One region of the Cellulosimicrobium sp. NPDC057862 genome, then DNA from elsewhere that is predicted to be linked to it. Evidence: riboswitches for the same ligand, from Rfam matches in the RefSeq annotation. Region 1 holds a riboswitch; the other holds the start of a gene.

Region 1 (14,029 bases):
CTCGGGCGCCGCGCCGAGGAGCAGCTTGGTGTAGTCGTGCTGCGGGTCCAGGATCACCTGGTCCGACGGCCCGCGCTCCACGACGTTCCCGCGGAACATCACGAGGATCTCGTCGCTGAAGTGCCGCGCGGTCGCGAGGTCGTGCGTGATGTAGAGGACCCCGAGGTTCTCCTCCCGCTGGAGCCGGGCCAGCAGGTTGAGCACCCCGAGCCGGATCGACACGTCGAGCATCGACACCGGCTCGTCCGCCACGAGGAAGCGCGCACCCGGCGCGAGCGCGCGGGCGATCGCGACGCGCTGGCGCTGCCCGCCCGACATCTCGTGCGGCTGCTTGGCCGCGAACACGGGCGCCGGGGTGAGGTTCACGCGCTCGAGGAGCTCGTGGACCCGCGCGTCGATCGCCTGGCGCCCGCGGGCGACCCTGTGCAGGCGCAGCGGCCGCTCGAGGTGGTGGCCCACCGTGTGGAACGGGTTGAGCGACGCGAACGGGTCCTGGAACACCATCTGCACGTCGTGCCGGTAGGCGTCCAGACCACGGCCGCGGGTCGCGGACGGCTTGCCGTCGAGCAGGATCTCGCCCGACGTCGGCGTCTCGAGCTGGGCGATCATGCGCGCCACCGTCGACTTGCCCGAGCCGGACTCGCCGACGACCGCGATCGTCTTGCCGGGCTCCAGCGTGAACGACACGTCCTTCACCGCGCGCAGCCGCGTGCGGCGCAGCCCCTTGCGGATCGAGAAGTCCTTGACCAGGTTGCGGACCTCGAGGGTGCTCATGCGTGCGGTCCTTCCTGGCTCTCGCCGGTGCCCTCGCCCGTGCGGACGAACGAGCCGCGGTCGCCGGTGAGGCTCGGGAACGAGCCGAGGAGTCGGCGCGTGTACGGGTGCTGGGCGCCCTCGAAGATCGACTCCGCCGTGTCGATCTCGACGATCTCGCCGCGGAGCATCACGGCGATGCGGTCGCTGATCTCCAGCAGGAGCGGGAGGTCGTGCGTGATGAACACGACGGCGAACCCGAGCTGCTCGCGCAGCCGCATGATCTCGCGCAGGATCCCACGCTGGACGACGACGTCGAGCGCCGTCGTCGGCTCGTCCATGATCATGACCTGCGGGTTGAGCGCGAGCGCCATCGCGATCATGACGCGCTGGCGCATGCCGCCCGACAGCTCGTGCGCGTAGCTGTCGAGGCGCAGCGGGTCGACGCCCACGAGCTCGAGGAGCTCCGCGGACCGGGTCGCCCGGTCCTTGCGCGACGTCCCGGGCCGGTGGGTCTTGAGGACGTCCCCGAGCTGGTCGCGCACGCTGATGACCGGGTTGAGCGAGTTCATCGCGCCCTGGAACACCATCGAGACCTTGTCCCAACGGAACGCGCGCAGGGCGTCGCCCGAGAGCGCGACGACGTCGACGTCGCCGCCGTCCTGGTCGTGGAACGTCACCGTCCCGGACGTGAGGAGCGCGGGGGGCTTGAGGAGGCGGTTGATCCCGTACGCGAGCGTCGTCTTGCCGCAGCCCGACTCGCCCGCGAGCCCGAGGATCTCGCCCCGGTGCAGCGTGAGCGACACGTCCTTGACGGCGTGGACGACCGGCTCGACCTCGTAGTCGATCGAGACGTGCCGCGCGGTGAGCACCGGCTCCTTGCCGACGAGGTAGGCGGCGTGGCGCTCGCTGGTCAGCGGCCCGGCGGCCGTGGTCGTGGCGGTCATGCGCCCACCGTCTCCTTCGCGTCGTCGGTGTCGGTGTCGGTGTCCGTTCCGTCACGGTCGGTGCCGTCGGCGTCGGGGGCGTCCGACCCCGCGCCGTCGGGGTCCGCGTCCGCGGCGAGGCCGGCCTTGCGGGCCTTGCGCACGCTCTTGACCGCGGCCGGGCCCAGACGCAACCGGGGGTTGATGATCTCGTCCAGGCTGAAGTTGATGAGCGCGAGCCCGCAGCCGAAGAGCGCGATGAGCAGCCCCGGCGGGACGAACCACCACCACATGCCGAGGCTCAGCGCGTTGTTGGCGCTCGCCTGGTTGAGGATCGTGCCCCACGTGATCGAGCCCGACGGTCCGAGCCCGAGGAACGACAGCCCCGCCTCGGCGAGGATCGCGAGGAGCACCGCGCCGAGGAACTGCGCCGTGAGGAGCGGCAGGAGGTTGGGGAAGATCTCCACGAGGATGATCCGCGGCGTCTTCTCGCCCGCCACGCGCGCCGCGGACACGTAGTCGCGCGCACGCAGCGACTTCGCCTGCATGCGGAGCACGATCGCCGCACCGGGCCAGGCCGTGAGCCCCAGGATCACCGCGACGATGATCAGGGACCGTGTCTGGAGGTAGGCCGAGATGACGATGATCAGCGGCAGGCCCGGGATGACGAGCATGATGTTCGTGACGAGCGAGAGGGCCTCGTCGGTGAACCGCCCCCGGTAGCCCGCGACGATGCCGAACACGATCGAGAGCACGAGCGCGATCCCGCCGGCGATGAGACCCACCATCAGGGAGCCCTGACCGCCGTACGCGACCTGGGCGAAGATGTCGTTCCCGATGTGGTTGGTGCCGAGCAGGTGCTCGGCGCTCGGCGGCAGGAACCGCGCGTTCGCCGTGGACCGCGGGTCCTGGGTGAAGAACGGCGCGACGAACGTGAACAGCAGGATGCCGACCACGAGGACGATCCCGGCGGTGAGCTTGCCGGACCGGCGCGGGAGCATCGCGCGCAGGCCACGGCGGGCGGGCGCGGCAGGGGCGTCCTGGTCGAGCGCCGCGGGGACGTCGCGGACGTCGGGGACGATCCCCTCGGTCGTCGTCGCCGGCGCGAGGCCGTCGACCACGACCGTGGCGGCGGGGGCCGCGTCGGCGGCGGGGGTCACGAGCTCCGTGTCGCGGGTGTTGTCAGACATTGGCGCGCGCCCTCGGGTCGATGAATCCGTAGATGATGTCCATGAGGAAGTTCGCCGCGAGCACGGCGAGCGTGATCACGAGGAACGTGCCCTGCATGAGCGCGAAGTCGCTCGCCTGGACCGCGTTGAACAGGAGCTTGCCCAGGCCCGGGTAGCTGAAGACCTGCTCCATGACGACCGACCCGGCCACGACGAACCCCAGCGCGACACCGAACCCGGCGAACGACGGGAGCGCGGCGTTGCGGGTCGCGTAGGTGATCGCCACCCGCATGCGGCGCAGGCCCTTGGCCTCGGCCGTCGTGACGTAGTCCTCGGACAGCGTGGACACCATCATGTTGCGCATCCCGAGCAGCCAGCCGCCCACCGACGAGAGCACGATCGTCAGCGCGGGCAGGAACCCGTGGTAGATCACGCTGCCCACGAACGCCCACGACCACTCGGGTCCGTTGTCGAAGCCGAAGATGTCGTAGCTGCCGATCCGCGGGAACCACCCGGTCGAGACCGAGAAGACCGAGACGAGGATGAGGGCGAGCCAGAAGTAGGGCACCGCCTGGAGGAGCGTGGACGCGGGGATGATGCTGTCCACCCACGTGCCGCGCTTCCAGCCGGCCCACGCCCCCAGCCCGACACCCAGGACGAACGAGATGATCGTCGCGAGTCCCACGAGCCCGACCGTCCAGGGGAGGGCCTGGCCGATCAGCTCGGTGACGGGCTGGGGGTAGTACGTGATGGAGATCCCGAGATCTCCCTGGAACAGACGCCCCCAGTAGTCCACGTACTGGTCCCACAGGGAGGCGTCGCCGTCCGCGCCGAAGAGGAGGTCGATGCTGTTCTGCATCTGGGGCGTCAGCTCGCCGCCCTTGCGCAGGAACTTGTCGATGAAGATCTGCTTGGGGTCACCAGGCATGAGCTTCGGGATGAGGAAGTTCAGCGAGACCGCTGCCCAGAGGGTGATCACGTAGAACGTGATCCGTCGTGCGTAGTACCTCATGATGCGTGTTCCTCGTTCCCCGGTCCTCCTCCTCGGCGCGTTCGCATCAGCTCGTCGGCTCGAGCTTCGAGAGCACGACGCCCAGCGAGACCGTGCTCCACGACGGCGGGAAGGCGTAGAGGTCGTCCTCGGTCGGCCAGCCCGTGAAGTCCTTCGTGTCCATGAACGTCTGCGAGGCGTTCACGACCACCGGGATGTAGGGCAGGTCGCGGACGATCTCCTCCTGGATGACCGCGTACTGCTCCTGCTTCGCGGCCTCGTCGTTCGTCGAGGCGGCCGCCTCGACCGCGGCGTCGACCTTCGGGTTGGTGTAGCGCACGTAGTTGAAGAGGCCGGACTCCATGACCTCGCCGACCGGGCGCGTGTAGTCCGTCGTCATCCACTGGCGGTAGATGCTGAACGGGTCGTCGAGCGAAGGGCCCGTGATGCCACCGACCATGAGCTGGTAGGTGCCCGCGACGCGCGCGTCCGACATCTCCTGCTGCGTGACCTTGTTGTGGACGATCGAGATGCCGGCGGCCTTCGCCTGCTCGACGAGCAGGTCACCGACGGCGTTGTAGTCGTTCCAGCCGTCGACCGTGACGAGGGTCAGCTCGACCTTCTGGCCGTCCTTCTCGTAGATGCCGTCCGCGCCCTGGGTGTAGCCGGCGTCCTCGAGGACCTTCGACGCCGCCGCGGCGTCGGCCGTCTGCGGGCTCTCCGCCTCGACGTCGGGCGAGATCCAGCGGTCGTCACGGCCGAGCAGCGCGAACGTCGGGGACGCCTCCGCGGCGAGACCGGCGAACGCCTTCTCGTTGATCTCGGTACGGTCCATCGCGAGGTTGATCGCCTGGCGCACCGCGACGTCGGTCTGCGGGCCGGTGCAGCCGAGGTCGACCGACACGCACGTGTAGATCGTCGTCGGGTCCTGCGGCGTGTTGATCATGCTCAGGCGGCCGTCCGCGGTGATGCGGTCGGGGTCCGCGACGAACATCGCGGTCCAGTCGACCTTGCCGGTGGTCATGAGGTCCTCGGCGCTCTGGTTCGCGTCGATGCCGAGGTAGCGGACCTTCTTGACCCGGGGCGCGCCGTCCCAGTAGTCCTCGTTCGCGACGACCGTGTAGGCCGCCTCCGTGACCGCGTCGGCCTTGAACGGACCCGTACCGACCGGGTTCTCGTTCGCGAACGTCACCAGGTCGTCGACCTCGGACCAGATGTGCTCCGGCACGACGAGCGACGTGCCGAGGAGCTGGACCTCGGACGTGAACTGCGGGGAGTCGAACGTCCACGTGACGGTGTACGGGTCGACGGCCTCGACCGAGATCACGAAGTCGCGCTGGGCGGCCTCGTTGGTCTGCGAGAAGACCACGTCGTCGGCGTCGAAGTCCTCGCCGTCGGTCCACTTGACGCCCTCGCGGAGCTTCACCGTGAGCTCGGTGCCGTCCTCCGACCACTCGAACGACTCGCCGAGGCGCGGCTCCGGAGGGCCGGCCTGCGCCTTGTTGTAGTAGAAGAGCGGCTCGTAGATCGCGCCGTTGGCCGCGTGCAGCGGGTTCGGCGAGTACGGGTTGAAGTTCGCGACGATCGGCGTCTGCGTCCCCGCCCACACGTTGAGCGTGCGGCCCCCGCTCGCGCCCTCGTCGCCGTCACCGTTGCTGCCGCCACCGGAGCAGCCCGCGGCCAGGAGAGTCACGCCGGTCACGAGCGCAACCGCCGTGAGCAGGCGCTTGCGCGCCGTGCTTCGAATCATCATCGGTCCTTTCGCATGGACGACGCGTCCTCGCGTCGTTCGTCGTGGCGCCCTGGGGCGTGTGGCAGGAACACTAACTAATCGATCCCGGGTCGCCGACGAATACGACAGGAAAGTTACCTAACTGAGACATGGCCGGCTGCGGCGCTGCTCGGGAAGGGCGACGGCCGGCCCCCGCGTGGCAGGGACCGGCCGGTCGGGCGACGTCGGGACGCGGCGTCGTGAGCGCGTCACGAGCGCACGGGACGCCCGCGAGCGAAGAGCGCGACGCTACGGCGCGGCGCGGAGCGCCGCGCTCGCCGCCGCGGCGACCTCGGGGTCCGTGACCTCGTAGCCGGCGTCCCCACCACCCCCGGGACCGGCGTCGTCCACGACGACGCGCTTCGCGGAGAGGTGCACGGCGTCCACGCCGGCGGCCACGAGCGCGCCGACGTCCCGGGGCTGCACTCCCCCACCGGCCATGACCTGGACGCGGCCGCCCAGGGCTCCGCGGGCGTGCGCCGACATGGCGCGCAGGCGCTCGACGCCGTCGATGCTGCGGGCGGCGCCGCCCGACGTGAGCACGCGCACCACGCCCGCGCCGGCGAGCGCGTCGAGGGCCGCGAGCGGGTCCGCGACGACGTCGACCGCGCGGTGGAACGTCACCTCGCGGCCGTCGGCCGCCTCGACGAGGGCGCGCACAGCGGCGACGTCCACGACGCCGTCCGGGGTCAGGGCGCCCACCACGACGCCCGCCGCACCGGCCGCGACCGCGGCCCGGACGTCGCGGACCTGCACGTCGAGGTCGGCTGCCGAGAGGACGAACCCTCCCGGGCGCGGGCGCACGAGGACGTGCACCTCGACGGCAGGACCGCCGGCGGCGGTCTCGGCGGCGGCCACGACGGCCGCCTCCACGAGGCCGGCGCTCGGCGTGAGCCCGCCCGTCGCGCCCAGGCCGACGCACAGCTCGACCCGCCGCGCGCCCACGGAGGCGGCCACCCGGACGCCCTCCGGGTCCTGCACCGCGAGCTCGAGCACGACGTCGCGGCCCGCGTGCACGGCAGGGCCCTCGGGGTCGGTGGTCGTCACTGCGCTCTCCCGTCGTCCGGTCCGACGACCGTCACGTCGCGCGGCGTGCGCGACGGCGGCCGTCGGCCAGGGTAGACGACGGTCAGATGACGCCGAGCGCGAGGATCGCGTCGGCGACCTTGGTGAAGCCCGCGACGTTGGCCCCGAGCACGTAGTTGCCGGGCGCGCCGTACTCGTCGGCCGTCTCGACGCACCGGTCGTGGATGCCCGCCATGATCTGCGCGAGCCGCTCCTCCGTGTACTCGAACGACCACGAGTCGCGCGACGCGTTCTGCTGCATCTCGAGCGCCGAGGTGGCGACGCCGCCGGCGTTCGCGGCCTTGCCGGGCGCGAACAGCACGCCCGCCTCCTGGAGGAGCGCGACGGCGGAGGGCGTCGTCGGCATGTTGGCACCCTCGGCGACCGCGACGACGCCGTTCGCGACGAGCTGCTTGGCCGCACCCTCGTCGAGCTCGTTCTGCGTCGCGCACGGCAGCGCGACGTCGCACGGCACGTCCCAGATGGAGCCGTCGGTGACGACGCGCGCGCCCGGGCGACGGGCCGCGTAGTCGGCGACGCGGCCGCGCTCGACCTCCTTGACCTGGCGCAGCAGGTCGAGGTCGACGCCCGCCTCGTCGACGACGTAGCCGGAGGAGTCGGAGAAGGCGACGACGTTCGCGCCGAGCTGCTGGGCCTTGGCGGTCGCGTAGGTCGCGACGTTGCCCGAGCCCGAGACCACGACGCGCCGGCCGTCGAGCTCCTGCCCGCGCGTCTCGAGCATGTTCTGCGCGAAGAGCACGGTGCCGTACCCCGTCGCCTCGGTGCGCACGAGCGAGCCGCCCCACGAGATCCCCTTGCCCGTGAGGACGCCGGACTCGTAGCGGTTGGTGATCCGCTTGTACTGGCCGAACAGGTAGCCGATCTCCCGGCCGCCCACGCCGATGTCACCGGCCGGGACGTCGGTGTTCTCGCCGATGTGCCGGTACAGCTCGGTCATGAACGACTGGCAGAACCGCATGACCTCGCCGTCGGAGCGGCCGCGGGGGTCGAAGTCCGACCCGCCCTTGCCGCCGCCGATCGGCATGCCGGTGAGCGAGTTCTTGAAGATCTGCTCGAAGCCGAGGAACTTGACGATCCCGAGGTAGACCGACGGGTGGAACCGCAGGCCGCCCTTGTACGGGCCGAGCGCCGAGTTGAACTCGACCCGGAAGCCGCGGTTGATCTGCACGCGGCCCGCGTCGTCCACCCACGGGACCCGGAAGATGATCTGGCGCTCGGGCTCGCACACGCGCTCGAGGACTGCCGCCTCGACGTAGCGCGGGTGCTTGCGCAGCACCGGGCCGAGCGAGTCGAAGACCTCGCGCACGGCCTGGTGGAACTCGGCCTCGCCGGGGTTGCGACGCAGGACCTCGTCGTAGACGGACTGCAGTCGGCTGTCCATGGGTACTCCTCGTCTGGGCGGAAACTCCTGCTGACGGTACGCCTGTGCCAGAAGTTCCCGTACCGCCGTCTCACTCCCTGCGCACCCGGAGACGCCGCGCAGGTCCCCCACGGACGACACAACCGTCCACCCACTGAGAAACCCGATCGATCTGGTGCGGTTTTCGTGGAGCCGTTGCTATACCCGACCCCAGGTCACGAGCACCAGCGCCAAGCCCCGGCTCGCTGGTCGGCAACCCCCTGTCACGGCGGGGTGCTCCGGGAGATGACCAGGCCGCGCGCGACCGGCCCCGCACCCGCGGGACGGCCGCGCGGCAAGCGTGATCGACGACTACTGCGAGGTACACATGACACACCGCTCCCTCCCCCCGACGGTCCTCGCCGTCTCCGGCAACCCGCGCCCCGGATCGCGGACGCTCGGTGCCGCCGAGACCGTGGCGCACCGCGTCGCGGCCCTCCTCGGGGCGACCGACGTCTCGACGATCGACCTCGCGGCGGTCGCCACCGAGATCCTCGGCCCCGAGCGCCCCGCGGCGGACGCCGCGCGCGACCGGCTCGCCGCGGCGACCGTCGCCGTCGTGGCGACCCCGGTCTACAAGGCGTCGTACACCGGTCTCCTCAAGGCGTTCCTCGACCTGTACGGCCCGGACGGGCTCGCGAGCGTCGTCGTCGTGCCGCTCGTCGTGTCGGGCAACCCCGCCCACGCGCTCGTCGGCGAGGTGCACCTGCGGCCCGTGCTCGTCGAGCTCGGCGCCGTCGTCCCGACCCGCTCCCTCACCGTCACCGAGCCGCAGCTCGCGGACCTGGGCCCGGTCGTGGACGCGTGGCTCGCCCGCGAGGGCGACGCGCTCCGCCGCGCCGCGACGCCGCTCCCCGGGGTGGACGACGGCGACCCGCAGCCCGCCGACCAGGCCGTCACCGACGCGTTCGCGGGGGCGGCCCGATGACCGCCGAGCTCACCCACCTGGAGGCTCTCCTGGCCGAGCAGGACGAGCCGCAGCTCTCCCCCGACGAGTACAAGTCCGTGTTCCGCGGCCACCCCGCCGGGGTCGCCGTGGTCGCGCTCGAGCACGACGGCCGCCTCGTGGGGTTCACCGCGACGTCGGTCATCTCCGTCTCGGCCGCGCCCCCGCTGCTCGCGTTCTCGCTCGCGTCGACGTCGTCGTCGTGGCCCGCGGTCTCCGCCGCGCGGACGCTCACGGTGAGCTTCCTCGCCGACCACCAGGACGACGTCTCGGCACGCTTCGCCACGAGCGGCATCGACCGGTTCGCCGACGGCGGCTGGTCCCGTCTCGACACCGGCGAGCCCGTGGTCGACGGCGCGCTCTCCTGGGTCCGGGGCCGCGTCGTCCAGCGCACGCCCGTCGGCGACTCCTACCTGGTCTCGCTGCGGGCGCTCGCGTCGAGCGTCGGCACGGGCGCCGGCCCGCGGCGCCACGAGGCGGCCGGCACGCCGTCGCCCCTCGTCTACCACGACCGCACCTACCACCGGATCGGGGACCACTCGGCGCTCTGACCGCACCCGGCGGGCACCACGGGCGAGGGGCCCGCCGGCGGACGTACCGCCGTCGGGCCCCTCGTCCGTCCCGTGCCGCCCCTCACGGGTGGACCGGTCACCAGCTCCAGCCGCGCGCGCTCAGCTCGAGCTCCTCACGGAACCGCTCGTCGTCGCCCGTGCGGAAGCCCGCCCGCAGCGGCGCGTCCTCGACCGAGAGGCCCGTGAGCCGGCACGCTTCGCGCAGCAGGGCGTCGTAGGCGCCCTGGACCGCGAGGTAGTGGTGGGCGCGGGCGTAGACGTCCGGGTCCGCCTCGATCCGCCGCATCTCCGCCGCGAGCTCGCTCAGCCGCACCTGGAGCGCGAGCGTCGCGAGCGGGTCGGGGGGCGCCGGGCGGCGACGCAGCAGGTGCGGCCGGCTGGTCGTCCGGTGGCTCGGGGGCCGGCCGGCGCGGCGCAGCACCCACCACGCGGCGGCGACCGTGCACGCCGTCGCGCACCAGACCATCAGCAGCCACGACATCGGAGCCGACCTCTGCGCGGGGAGACCCACCGGACCTCTTCAGTCTAGGTCCGCGGGACGCCGCGGGCCATGGGTCGCGGTCACCATCCCCCGGGCGGCAGCGCCGCCGTACGATGCCGACGACGGCAGCGGCGCACGACGGCAGCGCACCACGACGATGGGGGCCCGCGCATGGCGGCAGCACGACGGTTGCGGACGATCGCGTTCCGCGGCCAGCTCTGGGCCGCTCTCGTGCTCCCGCTGTGCCTCGTGGCGGGAGCCCTCGCCGCGGGGGGCGGGCTGCTCGTGGCGGGGTTCGTCGTCGCGGCGATACCCGTCGCGGGCCTGCTCGCCCTCGCCCCCGTGCTGGGGACGTGGGTCGGGCGCATGCGGACCGCCGACGACGTCCCGCTCCCCTACGCCGTCGTGACCGTGGCCCTGTGGGTCGCGGCGCTCCCCGTCGGCTTCCTCCTGGCCGCCGCCCAGCCGGTGCCGGTGGACGTCCCCGTGCCCCCGGGGCACGTCGTCGCGGAGGCCGCGAGCGCCGTCGTCGGCCCGGCGGTCCTGCTGCTCTGGGTCGCCCAGCTCGTCCTGGCGCTCGTCGGCGTCCGGGCGCGCCGTCCGGGCGCTCCCGTCGGCGTCGCGCGGGTCTCGCCGACGGGGCCGGGAACCGGCTCAGAACGGCACGGCATGGGTGCGTGACGCGGCGCCACCGGTGCGTGCGGCGGGAGCGGTAAGACCGCGCGCGTCGAGCAGCGGGCGGACGCCCTCCGCGAACCAGTACGCCTCCTCGAGGTGGGGGTAGCCGGACAGGACGAGCTCGTCAAAACCGGCCGCGCGATACTCCTCGATCAGGTCGGCGACCTCCTCGTGGCTCCCGACGAGCGCCGTCCCGGCGCCGCCGCGCACGAGCCCGACGCCTGCCCACAGCCCGGGGTGGATCTCGAGGTCCCGTGCGCGCCGCGTGGCCGCGAGGTCACCGCCGCCGTGGAGCGCGACCATGCGCTGCTGCCCGACCGACCCGGACGAGCCGAGGAGCTGCTGGGCGCCCGCGATCTGCTCGGGCGTGAGGTCGTCGAGGAACCGCTGCGCGACGTCCCACGCGTCGGCCGACCGGTCGCGCGTGATGACGTGCAGGCGCACCCCGAAGCGGATCGTGCGACCCTGCGCGGCGGCGAGCTCGCGCACGCGCTCGATCTTCTCGCGCGCCTGCGCGGGCGGCTCGCCCCACGTGAGGTAGACGTCGGCCTGGGCGGCCGCGACGGGCAGCGCGGCCTCCGACGATCCGCCGAAGAAGATCTCGGGGCGCGGGTCGGGCGGCGCGGACGTCCGGGCGTCGGCGATCCGGTAGTGCGTGCCCTCGTACGCGAGCGGCGCCTCGTCCCACACGCCCCGCACGACCTCGAGGAACTCGCGCGTGCGGTCGTAGCGCTCGTCGTGCTCGAGCCAGTCGCCGAACCGGCGCATCTCGTTCTCGTCGCCACCCGTGACGACGTTGAGGAGCAGCCGCCCACCGGACAGGCGCTGGAACGTCGCGGCCATCTGCGCCGCGAGCGTCGGCGAGACGAGGCCGGGGCGGAACGCGACGAGGAACTTCAGCCGCTCCGTGCTGCGGATCAGCGCGGACGTGACGAGCCACGCGTCCTCGCACCACGTGCCCGTCGGTGTGAGCACGCCCTCGTAGCCGAGGCGGTCGGCAGCGACCGCGACCTGCTCCAGGTAGTCGAGCGACGGCGCGCGGAACCCGGTCGCCCGGCCGGGCGTGTCCTTCGCGTGCGCGCCGTCGACGATCCCGCGAGCGTCGCCCGACGTCGGCAGGAACCAGTGCACGGCGAGCGGGCGGCGGGCGCCCGCCTCGTCGGGCGGGGGCGCGGGGGTCGCGGGCACGGCCGCTGCGTCGGCGCTCATCCCGCGAGCAGGTCCGGCTGCGGGTGCCGGACGCCCTGCACGGCCCCGCGCGGGATGGCGGCTCCGATCGCCGCGACGTCGTCCGAGGTGAGCTCGATCGAGGCCGCCGCGACGTTCTGCTCGAGGTACGCGAGGCGCTTCGTACCGGGGATCGGGACGATGTCGTCACCCTGGGCGAAGAGCCACGCGAGGGCGAGCTGCGCCGTCGTGACGCCGCGCTCGGCCGCGAGCTGCTCGAGAGACCGGACCAGGTCGCGGTTGTGCTCGAACGCCTCGCCCGCGTAGCGGGCGTGGGAGCGGCGCACGTCGTCCTCGGCGAAGCCGTCCGTCGCGTCGACGGTGCCCGTGAGGATGCCGCGACCCAGCGGCGAGAACGGGACGAACCCGACGCCGAGCTCGCGCAGCGTCGGCAGGACCTCGTCCTCCGGGTCGCGCGTCCACAGCGAGTACTCGCTCTGCACGGCCGTGACCGGGTGGACGGCGTGCGCGCGGCGCACGGTCGCCGCCGAGGGCTCCGAGAGCCCGATCGTCCGGACCTTGCCCGCCTCGACCAGCTCGGCGAGCGCCCCGACGGTCTCCTCGATCGGGACCTGCGGGTCGATGCGGTGCAGGTAGTACAGGTCGAGCCGGTCGGTCCCGAGGCGGCGCAGGCTCGCGTCGATCGCGGAGCGTACGTACTCGGGGCGCCCGTCGACCCGACGGCCGTCGGGGTGGCCGCCGGCCGGAGGCAGCCCGAACTTCGACGCGAGGACGATCTGGTCGCGGTGGGCGCCCAGCACCCGGCCGATGAGCTCCTCGTTGCGGCCGTGCCCGTAGACGTCGGCCGTGTCGACGAGCGTGACGCCGAGCTCGAGCGCCCGGCGCAGCACGGCCTCCGCCTCGACGGCGTCCGCCGGTCCGTAGGCGTCCGTGACGGACATGCCGCCGAACCCGACGGCGGAGACGGTGAGCGCGGCGTCGCCCGCACCGAGCGTGCGGGCGGTCGGGCGTGCGGGGGCGGACGGAGCGGCGGGGGCGGCTGGGGCGGCGGGGGTACGGTCGTCGGTCATGCCGCCAGCGGACCATCGCGAGCGCCCTGCGGCAAGAGCGAGGGCCGGTCCTCTCACCTGGCGAGAGAACGTGACGGGTCTCGTCGCGCCGGGTACCGCCCGCGCGTGTCACCGCAGGTCAGGCACGCCTGTCCTTGCTGGCGGGGACCGGGAATGGTGCCTAGTCTGGAATCGTTCAAGAGAACGAGTCACGAGTCGGCACCGACGGAAGCCGGGTGACCGCCGCACGTTCCGGGAGACCCCCGAGAGAGCGAGGAGCACCATGTCCGCACCCACCATCCACCGCGCCACCGCCCGCTTCGAGGCGTCGGGGGCGCTCCGCTCGCACCTCCAGCGCGTGCTCGTCGCGCTCGTCGACCTGCACGTCCAGGGCAAGCAGGCCCACTGGAACGTCACGGGCCGCGGGTTCCGCGACCTGCACCTCCAGCTCGACGACGTCGTGGACGCCGCGCGCGAGCACAGCGACACCGTCGCGGAGCGCATGCGCGCGCTCCAGGTCGTGCCCGACGGCCGCACCGAGACGGTCGCGACGACGACGGACCTGTCCCCGTACCCGGCCGGGCTCGTCTCCGTCGGCGACACGGTCGACGCGATCGTCGAGCGCCTCGCCCAGACGGTCGAGGTCGTGCGCGAGGTGCACGACGGCGTCGACGCCGAGGACCCGACGAGCGCCGACATCCTGCACGAGATCATCGCCGACCTGGAGAAGCAGGCCTGGTTCCTCTCGTCGGAGAACCGCGAGGCCTGACCAGCCCGGCCCCGCGAGGTAGAGCCGCCGGTCGCGAGGTAGAACACCTGGTGCTCTACCTCGCGACCGGCGGCTCTACCTCGTCGAGGGACGGGCGAGCCGCTCGTCGAGCCGTTCGTCGAGCAGGGACGCCACCCAGGCGACGAGCGCCAGCGCCGCGACGGCGGCGCTCACGACGACGAGGCCGTCGCGGTGAGCGTCGAGGACGCCCGGGGCCGCGCCGCCGGCCCGGGCCACGAACGTGCCGGTCA
Region 2 (14,029 bases), on a different contig from region 1:
CGCCGAGGTAGAACCGCCGTCGGTCAGACGTCGCGCATGACCTCGGTGACGAAGCGGGCGGAGCGCTCGCGGAGGCCGTCGACGCGGAGCTCGACGAACAGCTCGCGCACCGACTCGTCGTCGCCGATCTCGGTGCGGGTCGGGGCACGGCGCACGTTCTGCGAGCACAGGAACTGCGTGCAGATGAGGGTGCCGACGGTGTTGCCGCGGCGCCCGGCGGCGCCGGCGCGCCGCGCGACGTAGAGGCTCACGTCGTCCGTCACGACGACGTCCTCGCACCACGCGCAGACGGCGCGCTTGCGCATGCCGCCCGTCTTGGCGTCGGTGGAGCGCAGCAGGACGCCGCGCGGCTCGCCGTCGACCACGACGACGGCGTACGCGAGCAGCGGCGCCTTGCGGTCGCGCCACCCGAGGTAGTCGAGGCGGTCCCAGTCGAGCGCGTCGAGCTCGGGGAGGGTCGCCTGCGCGGCCTCGCGCTTGGAGGCGTTGACGAACGACGCGCGGATCTGCTTCTCGGTCAGGGGAATCATGGGTTCAGGGCTTCCGTGTCGGTACGGTCCCACCCTGCCCGACGGCGTGCCGCGGCGCAGGCGGTCGGCTCACGACGACACAGGGTCGCCATGGCGCACGACGGCGCCGCTCGGCCGAGGCGGGGAAGGTGGGGATGACGGCAGGCCCGCGACCGCCGTCGCCAAGACCCTGCTGAGCGCGGGGTGCCCGTCGTCAGCAACGCGACATGACGACAGAGACGCAGCAGTCAACGGGGCGGGGCGCCGAGGTCGGCGTCCGGCCGAGGATCTCAGCGGGTGACGGTGCGGGAGGGGAGGGCGCCCGAGCAGGCCGCCATGGCCACCTCGCAGCCTGCGGTGCCGTGCATCCGCGTCTCCTCGTCCCGTGCGGTGCGCCGTCCGGCGCGACCTGATCCGTGGTCGTGCCCGTCCGGCACGACGAACGGCTGCCCTCGGCAACCGTCACCCTCGATGGTGCGCCTCGCCCCCCGCCGTCGTCAACGTGATTCCGCTCGCGCGGCGACGTCCGGCCGCCGAACCCGGGGTTCCTCCCCAGGGTGCGCTCCGCGTGGGGAGCGACCCCGGGCTCGGCGTACGGCGTGCCCGGTGACCTCCGGCGCCCGGAAAGGGACGAAAGGCGACGGGTCCGGGCTCTGCCGGGCGCGAGACTCGGAGGCTCCGCCACCCGTCGTCGAGGAGGATCCTCCGTGCCCGTCGCGCCGTCGCCGTCCGAGACCGCCGCTCCCGTGGAGGAGCGCCTGGTGTCCGTCGAGGTGGTGGTGCCGTCCGGGGTGTTCTGGTCGGGCCCGGCACGCAGCGTCACGGTCCCGTCGGTGTCCGGCACCCTCGGGATCCTCGCGCGGCACCAGCCCGTCGCGGCGACCTTGAAGGCCGGGCGCGTGCGGCTGCGCACGCCCGACCGCCCGACGGCGGAGCTGCGCATCGGCGGCGGCTTCGTCGTGGTCGACGACGACGAGGTGACGATCCTCGCCGACGACGCGACCTGGGTGCAGGCCCGCTAGTCCCTACGCGGGGTCGGGCACCGGACCGAGCTGCACGACGACGATCCGGTGCCCGTCAGGGTCGTGGACGTGCGCGAACCGGTCCCCGGACTCGGCGTCGGCGTCGGGGCCGACGAACGGCTCGACCCCCACGCCGGCCAGCCGGGCGAGGGTCGCATCGAGGTCGTCGACGTAGAGCACGAGGTTCGGCAGACCGTGGCGCACGAGGGGCGCACCGCCCGCGGGGAGCGGGACGAGCCACAGCCCGGGCTCGTCGACCCGACCCGGTCCGACGTGCAGCAGCGGGAAGCCGTCCGTCTCGCCGCGGAACAGCGTCCCGAACCCGAACCCGCCCGCCCAGAACGCGGCGCTCGCGTCGAGGTCGTGGCACAGCAGGACGGTGCGGCCGATCGTCGTCGTCATGCGGCGAGCCTAGGCCGTGCCGCCGGCGTCCCCCCGCCCGACGCCTGGCCTCCCGGGCGCGCGTGCGCCGTCGGGCATACCGTGGACGCATGGCGACCGACGGCGGCATCCGCAGGACGATCAGCGACCTCGTGGCGCAGGAGCGCGAGCTCCGCGAACAGTTCGCGCAGGGGGAGATCACCGGGGGCCGGGAGCACGAGCGGCTCCGCGCGATCGAGGTCGAGCTCGACCAGTGCTGGGACCTGCTGCGCCAGCGCGACGCGGCCCGCGAGTTCGGGAGCGACCCGGATGCCGCGACCGTGCGCGACCCCGGTACCGTGGAGGGGTACCTGGACTGACCCGCACCGAAGGAGCCCTTGTGAGCACGCAGGACACGCAGCAGATCCCCACCGGCACCGAGGGGCGCGACGTCGCGGACCGCGCGGGCGCGGTCGCCCGGTTCGTCGTCGCCTTCGCGCTGTTCGTGGGCGGGCTCGTGCTCATGGGCTCGGGCATGTCGGGCGTGGACGGCGGCGTGTGGCTCTTCGTCGGCGGCCTCGCCGCCTCGACGCTCGCGTTCGCGCTCCCGATGTCGGGCGCCGCGGAGCGCTGACCCACCCGCCGAGGTAGTACTCCGGTCACGCGAGGTAGTACCGGGGTCAGGACCCCGGTACTACCTCGCGGACTGTGGCACTACTTCGCCAGGGTCGCGCGGACCGCCCTTGCTGCCGCGACGAGGTGCTCGAGCGACGGCACGGTCTCCTCGTAACGGCGGGTCTTGAGACCGCAGTCGGGGTTGACCCACACGACCGTCGGGTCGATCGACTTCACGGCGAGCTCCAGCAGCTCCGTGACCTCCTCCGTGGAGGGGACGCGCGGGCTGTGGATGTCGTAGACGCCCGGCCCGATGCCGCGCGCGTACCCGGCGTCGCGCAGCTCCGGCACGATCTCCATGCGCGAGCGCGCCGCCTCGACCGACGTCACGTCGGCGTCGAGACCGTCGATCGCGCCGATGACCTCGCCGAACTCCGAGTAGCACAGGTGCGTGTGGATCTGCGTCGCCGCCTCGACTCCTGACGTCGCGAGCCGGAACGACCCGACCGACCAGTCGAGGTACGCGGGCTGGTCGGCCTTGCGCAGCGGCAGGAGCTCGCGCAGCGCGGGCTCGTCGACCTGCACGATCCCGATGCCCGCGGCTTCCAGGTCCGCGATCTCGTCGCGCAGCGCGAGGCCCACCTGGTTCGCGGTGTCGCCGAGCGGCTGGTCGTCGCGCACGAACGACCACGCGAGGATCGTCACCGGCCCGGTGAGCATGCCCTTGACGGGCTTCTCGGTGAGCGACGCCGTGTACGACGACCACTCGACCGTGATGGGCTCCGGGCGCGTGACGTCGCCCCACAGGATCGGCGGGCGCACGCAGCGCGACCCGTACGACTGCACCCAGCCGTTCGCGGTGACCGCGAACCCGTCGAGGTGCTCCGCGAAGTACTGCACCATGTCGTTGCGCTCGGGCTCGCCGTGCACGAGCACGTCGAGGCCCAGCTCCTCCTGGAGCGCGACGACGCGCGCGATCTCCTCGCGCATCGCGACCGTGTAGTCCGCGTCGGAGAGGTCGCCCCTGGTCCACTGCGCGCGGGCGCGGCGGATCTCCGGCGTCTGCGGGAACGACCCGATGGTCGTCGTCGGCAGCGGCGGCAGGTCCAGGCGCTCCTGCTGCGCGGCCGCGCGCTCCGCGTAGTCGCCGCGGGCGAAGTCCGCGTCGGTCAGCGCGGCCGCGCGCTCGCGCACCGCGGGCACGACGACGCCGCTCGCCTCCGCGCGCGACGCCACCGCCGCGCGGGACGCCTCGATCTCCGTCGCGACGGCGTCGCGACCCTCGGTGAGCGCGCGGGCGAGCGTCGAGACCTCGCCGACCTTCTGGTCCGCGAACGCGAGCCAGTCGCGCAGGCGCGGGTCGAGCGTCGTGCCGGTCGCCGTGCCGGGCTCCGCGAACGTCTCGTCCTCGACGTCGTGCGGCACGTGCAGCAGCGACGTCGACGTGCCGACGGCGACTGCGCCGAGACCCGTCCCGGGCCGGTACGCCTCGACAAGGTCGAGCTTCGCGGCCAGGTCGGCCCGCCACACGTTGTGTCCGTCGATCACGCCGAGGACGAGGGTCTTCGCGTCGAGCCCGAGGGGCAGACCGTCGGGAAGGTCGGCCGCGACGCCGTCGAGCGCGATCGCCTCGACGGCGGTGCTCGCGAGCACCGCCAGGAAGTCGTGGTACGAGCCGTCGGGACCGGGCGATGTCTCGAGCCGGCCGTACGGGGCGGCGACGAGGATCGCGGGCCGCTGGCCCTGTGCCGAACCCGGGGTTGCGGCCGGGTTCGGCACCGAGTCCGGCGAAGACCCCGGGTTCGGCACGGATCGGAGATCCGTCGCGAGCGCGCGGTATGCCCTTTCGACCGCTTCGGTGAGCTCCTCGGCGTTCGCAGGGTCGGTGACGAGGATCGGCTCGTCGAGCTGCACCCACGGCGCGCCGGCCGCAGCGAGCGCGCGGAGCAGGTCGGCGTAGGCGGCGACGACGTCGTCGAGCCGGTCGAGCGGCGAGTAGCCCGCGGGGGCGTCGTCAGCCGCCTTGGAGAGCGCGAGGAACGTCACCGGCCCGACGACGACGGGCCGCGTCACGACGCCGGCCTCCTTCGCCTCGACGAACTCGCGCACGACGCGGTCGTCGACGAACCGGATCGGGGTGTCCGGGCCGATCTCGGGGACGAGGTAGTGATAGTTCGTGTCGAACCACTTGGTCATCTCGAGCGGGGCGTCGTCACCGTGACCGCGCGCCACGGTGAAGTAGCCCGCGAGGTCGAGGCGGCCCGCGTCGTCGGTGAGCGACGCGAACCGCGCCGGGACGGCCCCGAGGGAGGCGGCGACGTCGAGCACCTGGTCGTAGAAGGAGAACGAGCCGGGGACCGAGGCATCGTCGGCGCCGAGGCCGAGGTCCACGAGCCGACGCACGGTCGTGAGGCGCAGCTCGCGGGCCGTGGCCTCGAGCTCCTCGGCCGACGTCTTGCCGGCCCAGAACGCCTCGACGGCCTTCTTGAGCTCGCGGCGGCGCCCGATGCGCGGGTAGCCGAGCACGGTGCCGGCGGGGAAACCGACGTGATTCTGGGTAGGGGAGGGTACGGAAGTGGCCATGATCGAAACCTCTTGCTGGTCCGGAGGACCGGTCAGACGGGCGTGCCGTGCGTGGCGGCGCTCGTCGTGGGCAGGGAGGTGCCGGTGACCCACGGCCCGCTGGCCAGGTCCGGGACGAGCGGGGCGGCGGCAGCGCTGGCGCTGCCCCCGGTCCCGCGCGACCCGCCGCCGAGGTGGACACCCTCGAGCAGGTCAAGAGCGGCGCGGTGCTTGTTGAACGTGTACACGTGCAGACCGGGCGTGCCCGCGTCGAGGACGCGCTGCGCGAGGTCCACGGTGTACGCGATCCCGTAGGCGTGCTGCGCCTCCGGGTCGGGCAGGGCGTCGAGCGCGTCCAGCAGGTGCTGGGGCGCGCGCACGCCCGTGAGCTCCTCGACGCGGCGGAGCCGCGCGGGCTCCGTCGTGGGCAGCAGCCCCGCGAGGATGGGGATCGTCACGCCGGCCGCGCGGGCCTCGGCGACGAAGTCGGTGTACGACGACGCGTCGTAGAAGAGCTGCGTGATCGCGAAGCTCGCGCCGGCCTGCTGCTTCTGCCACAGGCGGCGCACCTCCTGGCTCCGCGTGGTGCCGGCGGCGGGGTTGCCGTCGCAGAACGTCGCGACGGCGATCGTCAGCGGGCGCGCGGCGCCACGCAGGGCGGCCGCCGGGTCGGACGCGCAGCGCGACGCCTCGACCTCGCGGAGCAGCGCGACGAGCTCGGTCGACGACCGCACGCCGTCGGGCGCGGGCTGCCAGTCCGGCTGGTCGCGCGGCGGGTCGCCCCGCAGCGCGAGGAAGCTCCGCACGCCCTCGTCGAGGAAGTCGTTGATGACCTCCTCGACGTCCTCGCGCGACGCACCGACGCACGTGAGGTGCGCGATCGGCAGCACGGGCGTGCCCTGGAGCAGACGACCGACGACCTGGCGCGCGGTCGCGCGGTCGGTGCCCGCCGCCCCGTACGTGACGGACACGAAGTCGGGGTGCGTCGCGACGAGGCGGCGCGCCGTCTCCCAGAACTTGGGCGCCGCGTCCGGGCGGCGCGGGGGCATGAGCTCGAACGAGACCGTCGGCCGTGCCGCCCCGCCGTGGGCCTGCCCGACGGCGTCGGCGACGCTCACGACGTCGCTCCGACCGCGGTGCGTGCGTGCGCGACCGCCGTCGGGCACGGGCTGCCCGGACGGTGCGCGAAGGATGCCTCTGAGACCATTAGTCGCTCCATCGACCCTGGCGTTAGCACCTTTGTCCTCGGGAGGCTTCCGTCGGCGGGTTGCTGCGGTGTCGTCGAGCCAGGACTCTCGACCGCTCTGGATGGTTGCCACGATCCTACGGCCCATCCGGCATGCGGTCGAGGGTGACCGCCAGATGAGATGTCCGGACGCACGGCTGATCTCGCCTGCCGCCCCCTAGGGTGAGTCGCGACTCTCTGACCGACGCCGAGCACAGGAGCCCGCCGTGTACGCCACCCCGACCCGCCCCATGACCCAGGACGAGCTCGACCGGATCTGCCGGGTGTGGGCCGACTGCGGCAGCGACGACCCCACCGACCGGTGGCTCGAGCTGTGGGACGGCGGCGACGCCGACGACCACCCGGAGCAGCGCGACGCGATCGTCGCCATCGCGCGGGAGGTCGGGCTGGAGGCCGCGGTCGAGGACGGCGTGCTCCGCGTGCAGAAGACGCAGCAGCTCCACGACGAGATCGGCGCGCGCTGGATCTGACCAGGTCAGGGCTCCTGCGCTACAGGTCTCACGCTTTCTACGCTACAGATTGCAGGCTTCACACCGTCGTCAACGGCGCCGGAGCTCCGGCACGTGCAGGCGCCGCAGGAACCGGTCGGTGCGCAGCGGCGGGCCGTGCCGGTCGAGCAGCGACACGACGACGACCGTCGCCGTCGCGAGCGGGATGGTCCAGGCCGCGGGCTGGGCGAGCAGGGCGCGCACGACGCCGGCGACGCCCTCCGCCGTCGTGCCCGACGTGCCGGCCCCGTACCCCGCGGCGACGAGCGCGGACGAGGCGAGCAGCGCCGTCGCGCACAGGACGGACCCCACGACCATCCCCGCCACGGCGCCGCGCGCGGTGAGGCCGCGCCACCACACGCCGAGCAGGATCACCGGCGACAGCGCGGAGGCGGCGAACACGAACACCGTCCCGACGCTCGTCACGAGGCCCTGCGGGATGGTGACGAGCGCGAACGCGAGCGGGATGAGCGTGCACGCGACCGCCGACCACCGGAACGACCGCACGGTCCCGCCGAACAGGTCCTGGCTCACGACGCCCGCGAGCGCCACGACCAGCCCCGACGACGTGCCGAGGAACGCCGCGAACGCGCCGGCGACGACGAGGGCCGCGAGCAGCTCGCCGCCGAGCCCGGGCACGAGGCGGGTCGGGAGCGTGAGGACGACGGTGTCGGCGACGCCGGGCGCCGCGAGGTCGGGCGCGACGACCCGGGCGACGAGCCCGAGCGTGCTGGACACCATGTAGAACACGCTGATCATCACGAGCACGACGACGGTCGTGCGGCGGGCCGAGCCGCCGTCGGGCGAGGTGTAGAAGCGCACGAGGACGTGCGGCAGGCCGGTCGTGCCGAGCAGCAGCGCGAGCAGGAGCGACACGGTCGCGTACGCGTCGAGGCCGCCGGGTCCGGCGTCGTGCGGGAAGACCGCCGCAGGGTCGAAGGTGACGGTGGCGCCACCCGGCTCGAACGCGCCGCCCAGCGCCATGAGCACGAACACGAGAGGTAGCGCGAGCGCCGTGAGCTTGACCCAGAACTGGAACGCCTGGACGAACGTGATGGAGCGCATGCCGCCTGCCGCGACGACCGCGCTCACGACGACCGCGATCCCCACCGACCCGACCCACGGCGGGACGGGCGCGATGCTCGTGATCACGAGCGCCGCGCCGTGGAGCTGCGGCACCACGTAGAGCCACCCGATGACGAGCACGAGGACGCTCGTGACGCGGCGCGCGACGACGGAGTCGAGGCGGGCGTGGACGAAGTCGGGGATCGTGTACGCGCCGCTGCGGCGCAGCGGGCCGGCGACGAACAGCAGGACGAGCAGGTAGCCCGCCGCGTACCCGACGGGGAACCAGAACGCCTCGGCGCCGGAGAGCAGCACGAGCCCCGAGAGGCCGAGGAACGTGCCCGCGGACAGGTACTCGCCGCTGATCGCCGACGCGTTCCACACCGGGCGCACCGTGCGCGACGCGACGAAGAAGTCGCTCGTGGTGCGCGAGATGCGCAGGCCGTAGAACCCGATGAGGCCGGTCGCGAGCAGCAGCAGCACGATCGCGACGAGGGGCAGCGCGCTCACGGGGCGTCCGCCTCGTGGGGGACTGCCTCGTCCGGGCCGGCCTCCGCGGGCCCGGACGATCCCTCGGCGAGGGCGCGGTACCGGCGCTCGTTGCGCGCCGCCGCGACGGCGAACACGACCGCGAACGCGACGATCACGGGGTAGAAGCCGTACGCGTGCACGAGCCAGGGGAGCGGGACGCCGAGGATCACCACGGCGTCCAGCGCGGGCACCGCGCTCATCGTCACCGTGAGCAGCGCGACGACGGCGAGGAACGAGACCACGCACGCGAGCCCGAGCCGGAGCTGCGCCCGGACGAGGCCGCGCGTGTAGTGGGCCACGTCGTCGTCCGGCTCGTCGGGGCGCCGCGGGGTGGTCGTGGACGTGCCCGACGGCGGTCCGCCCGCCGGGACGCCGGGCGCGGGTCCTGCGACGGGCAGGGGATCGGTCGACCGGACGCGCACGCGATCGGGTCGACGACCGCCGGATGCTGCACCCCGGGCCGGGGGTTGCACCTCGGGGTGCGGCTCTCGGTCGGGAGCGCGTCCGTCGCCGTACCGGGACGGGTCCGGGCCGGTCACGACGGTCCCCGGTGCGGGCCGAGCAGCGCCTCGCGCACCGCCGGGACCATGCGGCGGCTCACGGGGACCTCGTGGCCCGCGACGACGAGCGCGGGCTGCGCCCCGCCGAACCGCGCCGCGGTCACGGCGGCCCGGTCCACGAGGTACGACCGGTGGACGCGCAGGAACCCGGCCGAGGCCCACCGCTCCTCCAGGTCGGACAACGGCTCGCGCACGAGGAACTGCTCGGTGTCCGTCACGAGCCGCGAGTAGTCGCCCTGCGCCTGCACCCACCGCACCGCGCTGCGGCGGACGAGGCGCGTCGTCGTCCCGACCGTCACGACGAGCGTCTCGTCCTCCGGCACCTCGGGCCCCGCGCCGGACCCCACGGCCGGGGGAGCGGCGCTCGCGGGCGTCGACCCGGCGTCCGGCGCGGCCCCGCCGGCGCGGCCCGCGCGGTCCGCGACGCGCTCCACGACCCGGTCGACGGCGCGCGTCAGGCGCTCGCGGCGCACGGGCTTGAGCACGTAGTCGACCGCCTCGACGTCGAACGCCTCGAGCGCGCGGGCCTCGTCGGCGGTGACGAACACGACGGCGGGCCGGTCGGCGAAGCGCGAGAGCGCGCGGGCGAGGTCGAGGCCGGTCAGTCCGGGCATGTGGATGTCGAGGAACGCCGCGTCGACCGTGCGCGAGGAGAGCTCGCGTAGCGCTTCCGAGCCGGTCGCGACCCCGAGCACGGTCCGCACGCGCGGGTCGCGGCGCAGCAGGGCGACGAGCTCGTCGAGCACGGGGCGCTCGTCGTCGGCGACGAGCACGTCGAGCCCGACGCCGGCCGGGTCCTCCTCCGCCCCGGCGCCGGGGCTCGTCGGCGCGCTCGGCGAGGCAGACGTCCGCCCCCGGGCAGGGTCTGGTGTCGGGTCGGTACCGGTCACGGCACGCTCACCTCCGTCTCGTGCAGCGGCTGGGACCGCGGCACGCGCAGGCGCACGAGCGTGCCCGAGCCGGGCGCGGTCTCGATGTCGAGCGCGTGGTCGTCGCCGTAGAGCTGGCGCACACGCCGGTCGACGTTGCGCAGCCCCACGTGCTCGCTCCCGCGGGACGTGAGGAGCTCGCGCACGACGGCCGGGTCCATGCCGACGCCGTCGTCCTCGACGGTGATCTCCGTCTGGGTGCCCTCGTCGCGCGCGGTGATGACGATCGTCCCGCCGCGCTCCCGGGGCTCCAGGCCGTGCCGGACCGCGTTCTCGACGAGCGGCTGCACCGACAGGAACGGGATCACGGTCGTCAGCGACTCGGGTGCGATCTGGAGGGTCACGGCGAGGCGCTCGCCGAACCGGGCGCGCTCGAGCTCGACGTACGAGTGGATGGAGCGCAGCTCGTCCGCGAGGGTGGTGAAGTCGCCGCGGCCCCGGAACGAGTAGCGCGTGAAGTCGGCGAAGTCGAGCACGAGGTCGCGCGCCCGTTCCGGGTCGGTGCTGATGAACGACGCGATGGCGCCGAGCGCGTTGTAGACGAAGTGCGGGCTGATCTGGGCGCGCAGCGCGCGCAGCTCGGCCTGCGCGAGCGCGGTGCGCGACGCCTCCAGCTCGCCGAGCTCGAGCTGCGCGGAGCACCACTGCGCGACCTCGCCCGTCGCGCGCACGAGCGGGGGGCGGACCGTGCCGGCGAACGCGACGACGACGCCCGCGACGCGACCGCCCGCGACGACCGGGGCCCCGACGGCGTCCGCGACGTCGCCACCCTCGTGCCCGGTGGCCCCGCTCTCGACGTGCCGCCGACCGGTGGCGAGCACGCGCTCGGCGACCCGGCGCGCGTCGGGCTCGAGGGTCGTGCTGCCGTCGAGCGCGACCGCGCCCTCGGCGGTGACCACCGCGAGCGCGTCCGCGCCGAGGAGCTGGCGCAGCGAGCGGGCCGCACGGCCGACGTCGTCGCCGTCGAGCCCGCCCCGCAGGTGCGTCGCGGCGCGCGACGCGAGGTGGAGGGTGCGGAACGTGGCGCGGTCCGAGTCGCTCCCGAGCTCGCGCGACCCGCGCGCGAGCCGCCAGGCGAGCACGAGCCCGAGGGTGAGCAGCGCGCCCACGACGAGACCGGCGACGGCGCCGGCGAACACGGGCCCGGACATGCAGCGATCGTAACCAGCGTCACGTCGTCCCCCGCCCGGGCGGCAGATAAGGTGAGGCAAACCTACTCGTGGTGAAGGAACCCTGTGCCGATCTCCCGGACCGCCTCGTCCAGCCTCCGCGCGCGCCGCGGCGCCCTCGCGGGTGCGTTCGTGCTCGCCTCCGCCCTGCTCACCGCCTGCTCGTCGGGGCCGACGGAGCCCGCACCGACCGCGACGGTGGACGCCACCGCCGCGGGGTACGCCGTCGAGCACGCGCGCGGGACCGCCGAGCTCGCGGCGGCGCCGCAGCGCGTCGTGACGCTCGAGCCCGTGGAGACGGACACCGCGGTCGCCCTCGGCGTCGTCCCGGTCGGTGCCGCCGTGCTGAGCGTCGAGGCCGGCGTGCCGACGTACCTCGGCGAGGGCGCGCAGGCGATCGAGGTCGTGGGCACGGTGCCCGAGCCGAGCCTCGAGGCCATCGCCGCGCTCGAGCCGGACCTCATCCTCGGCACGGAGTCGCGCCACGCCGACCTCTACGACCAGCTCGCGGGCATCGCGCCGACCGTGTTCATGGCGACGCAGACCGACCCCTGGCAGGAGAACGTGCTGCTCGTGGGCCGCGCGCTCGGCCGCGAGGCCGATGCCCAGGCTCTGCTGGACGCCTACGACGAGCGGTGCGCCCAGCTCCAGGAGGACTACGACGTCTCCGGGACGGCGCAGCTCCTGCGCCCGCGCGACGGCATCGTGTCCGCCTACGGCCCGCGGTCGTTCGCGGGCAGCACGCTCGAGTGCGTCGGGTTCTCGACGCCGGCGCAGGACTGGGGCGAGGACATCTCGGTCGACCTGTCGCCCGAGCGCGTGACCGAGGCCGCCGCCGACCTGGTCCTCGTCTCGGCCGCCGACCCCGCCGACCCGGCCGCGGTCCCGGCCGAGATCCCGCTCAACGCGTCGTCGTTCCCCGACGTGCGCGTCGTCGACCAGTCGTACTGGATCAGCGGCGTCGGGCCGCTCGGTGGCCAGGCCGTGCTCGACGACGTCGAGCAGTTCCTCCAGGACCGTGCCGGGTCCTGACCGGCCGGTCGGGTCCTCGGCCTCGGTCGGGAGCACGGTCGGGAGCGGGGCGGGATGCCGGTTCCACCGGTCGCCCAACGTCCTCTTCCCGACGACGGTCGCGCGCGTGCACGACGTCGGCCCGCGCCTGGTGCGCGTGACGCTCGCCGGCCCGGACCTGGCGGGGTGCGCCGACGTCGGGCTCGACCAGCGCGTGAAGATCCTGCTCCCCGGGCCGGGGGCGGACGCGCTCGCGCGGCGGGCGGGGCTCGCGGCCGAGAGCGCGTGGCGGCGCGAGTGGTCCGCGCTCGGTGACGACGTGCGGCCGGTGATGCGCTCGTACACGCCCGTGGCCGTCCGTCCGCGGGACGCCGAGGTGGACCTCGACCTGTACCTGCACGAGCCCGCCGGACCCGCGAGCGCGTGGGCACGCCGCGCGGCGCCCGGGGACCGGGTGCTGCTCTCGGCGCCGCACGCGCGGTTCGGCGTGACCGACCACGGCACCCAGTGGGACCCGGGGCCCGACGTCGCGCACGTGCTGCTCGTCGGTGACGAGACCTCGGCGCCCGCGGTGCGCGGCATCCTCGCGAGCCTGCGTCCGGACGTGCGGGCGCACGTGCTCGTCGAGGCCGACGACCCGGCGGACGCACCGGTCGCCGACGTACCCGGGACCGTGCGCGTCGAGCACGTGCCCCGGCATCGCCGTGGGTGCGAGCGGGCCGTGCTGGGCGCGGTCCGGGACTGGGCCGCGGAGCACGGCCGGTCCGCTGCCGACGCGGGCACCGGCTTCTACGCGTGGTGCGCGACGGAGAGCGCCGCCGTCGCGCGGGTCCGCGCCGAGCTCGTGGCGGCGGGGATCGAGAGGTCGCGCGTGCACGCGCAGGGGTACTGGCACGACCGGACCGGGCGTCGGCCGGGGCCGGACGGCGGCGCGGCGCGGCCCTGAGGACCCGCGTGCCACCGGGCCCGCCCTCGCGGGGTTCAGACGAGGAGCGCGACCAGGACGACGAACAGCACCACGAGGACGAGGAGCGTGCCGAGCCCGACCAGCAGGCCGAGGGCTACCGGGTGCGCCTGCGGCCAGGGCACGAGCCGCCGGTCGAACGCGCGGAGCTGGGCCGGCGTGACCGGCTGGTGCCAGGGCGTGAGCGGGACGCCGCGGCGCGCGAGGTCGAGCGCGACGGTCGAGAGCTGGTCGCGGTCCCACATCTGCCCGACGAGCAGGAGCAGCCGCTTCGTCGGGGCGACGACGATGAGGTGGTGCGTCGCCCCGGCCATCCCGAACGCCATGCGGTCCACCGTGACGACGCGGTCGACGTCCGCGACCGTGAACCGCTTCGTCCGGCCCCAGCCGTGCACCGTGTACGTCCCGTCGCCCAGGACGATGCGCGCACGGTCGACCATGCGCCGCCCGATCGCGTACGTCAGCGGGATCATGGACAGCGCGAAGACGAGGAACCCGACGGCGAGCGCCAGGCTTCCGCCCGTGATCGCCGCGGGGAGCTGGGCGAGACCCACGAGCGGCGCGAGGATCGAGATCAGCGTCAGGTTGGAGCGCAGCACCTGACGCTTCGCGGCGTCGCTCATGGCCAGCTCGATCACGGGCGGGACCGTCTCACGTCCGGTCGTCGTCGCGTCAGCCACGGCGGAAGAGCTTTCGCCCGGTGGCCGGGTGGAGGGGCGACCCGGCCGGGATCTCGACGGCGTTCGCCCAGACCGGGACGTCGTCCGGGCGCAGCGCCCCGGCTCGGACGGCGCGGTCGCACAGGCCGCGCGCGACGGCGCCGAGGCTCTCGCGGCAGGAGAAGGCTCCGTCGACGAGGGACAGGGCGACGGCCGTGGCGGGCGCCTGACCCGGTCCCTGGTCGAGCGACCCGACCGTCGCGACGGCCCGGCCGTGCGAGACGAACGCCGTCGCGCGCGGGGTGACCCACCGCAGCACGTCGAGGTCGTCGAGGAGGA

What was found. Region 1 has a riboswitch for S-adenosylmethionine ahead of ACFVN3_RS04605 (NADPH-dependent FMN reductase). Riboswitches for the same ligand answer to the same signal wherever they lie in the genome.
Region 2: it holds a riboswitch for S-adenosylmethionine, as region 1 does, so the genes downstream of both, ACFVN3_RS02090 (methylenetetrahydrofolate reductase) here and ACFVN3_RS04605 (NADPH-dependent FMN reductase) in region 1, are expected to answer to the same signal.

What each region holds. Positions count from the first base shown of each region.
Region 1 covers NZ_JBHVMH010000002.1:425,848-439,876, forward strand. The annotation lists gene ACFVN3_RS04570 (ABC transporter ATP-binding protein) at 1-774, opposite strand, end outside; gene ACFVN3_RS04575 (ABC transporter ATP-binding protein) at 771-1,700, opposite strand; gene ACFVN3_RS04580 (ABC transporter permease) at 1,697-2,869, opposite strand; gene ACFVN3_RS04585 (ABC transporter permease) at 2,862-3,860, opposite strand; gene ACFVN3_RS04590 (ABC transporter substrate-binding protein) at 3,907-5,589, opposite strand; gene ACFVN3_RS04595 (copper homeostasis protein CutC) at 5,860-6,657, opposite strand; gene gdhA (NADP-specific glutamate dehydrogenase) at 6,740-8,077, opposite strand; SAM riboswitch class IV at 8,270-8,403, shown strand; gene ACFVN3_RS04605 (NADPH-dependent FMN reductase) at 8,424-9,023, shown strand; gene ACFVN3_RS04610 (flavin reductase family protein) at 9,020-9,592, shown strand; gene ACFVN3_RS04615 (hypothetical protein) at 9,690-10,094, opposite strand; gene ACFVN3_RS04620 (hypothetical protein) at 10,266-10,775, shown strand; gene ACFVN3_RS04625 (LLM class flavin-dependent oxidoreductase) at 10,749-11,981, opposite strand; gene ACFVN3_RS04630 (aldo/keto reductase) at 11,978-13,030, opposite strand; gene ACFVN3_RS04635 (Dps family protein) at 13,293-13,778, shown strand; gene ACFVN3_RS04640 (MFS transporter) at 13,854-14,029, opposite strand, start outside.
Region 2 covers NZ_JBHVMH010000001.1:490,389-504,417, reverse strand. The annotation lists gene ACFVN3_RS02125 (MMPL family transporter) at 1-11, shown strand, start outside; gene ACFVN3_RS02120 (FBP domain-containing protein) at 24-530, opposite strand; gene atpC (ATP synthase F1 subunit epsilon) at 1,217-1,531, shown strand; gene ACFVN3_RS02110 (VOC family protein) at 1,535-1,933, opposite strand; gene ACFVN3_RS02105 (DUF2630 family protein) at 2,023-2,271, shown strand; gene ACFVN3_RS02100 (hypothetical protein) at 2,292-2,525, shown strand; gene metE (5-methyltetrahydropteroyltriglutamate--homocysteine S-methyltransferase) at 2,606-5,089, opposite strand; gene ACFVN3_RS02090 (methylenetetrahydrofolate reductase) at 5,122-6,186, opposite strand; SAM riboswitch class I at 6,281-6,383, opposite strand; gene ACFVN3_RS02085 (hypothetical protein) at 6,521-6,784, shown strand; gene ACFVN3_RS02080 (cation acetate symporter) at 6,854-8,377, opposite strand; gene ACFVN3_RS02075 (heavy metal transporter) at 8,374-8,820, opposite strand; gene ACFVN3_RS02070 (LytR/AlgR family response regulator transcription factor) at 8,934-9,731, opposite strand; gene ACFVN3_RS02065 (sensor histidine kinase) at 9,845-11,038, opposite strand; gene ACFVN3_RS02060 (ABC transporter substrate-binding protein) at 11,123-12,088, shown strand; gene ACFVN3_RS02055 (siderophore-interacting protein) at 12,195-13,013, shown strand; gene ACFVN3_RS02050 (hypothetical protein) at 13,049-13,669, opposite strand; gene ACFVN3_RS02045 (hypothetical protein) at 13,704-14,029, opposite strand, start outside.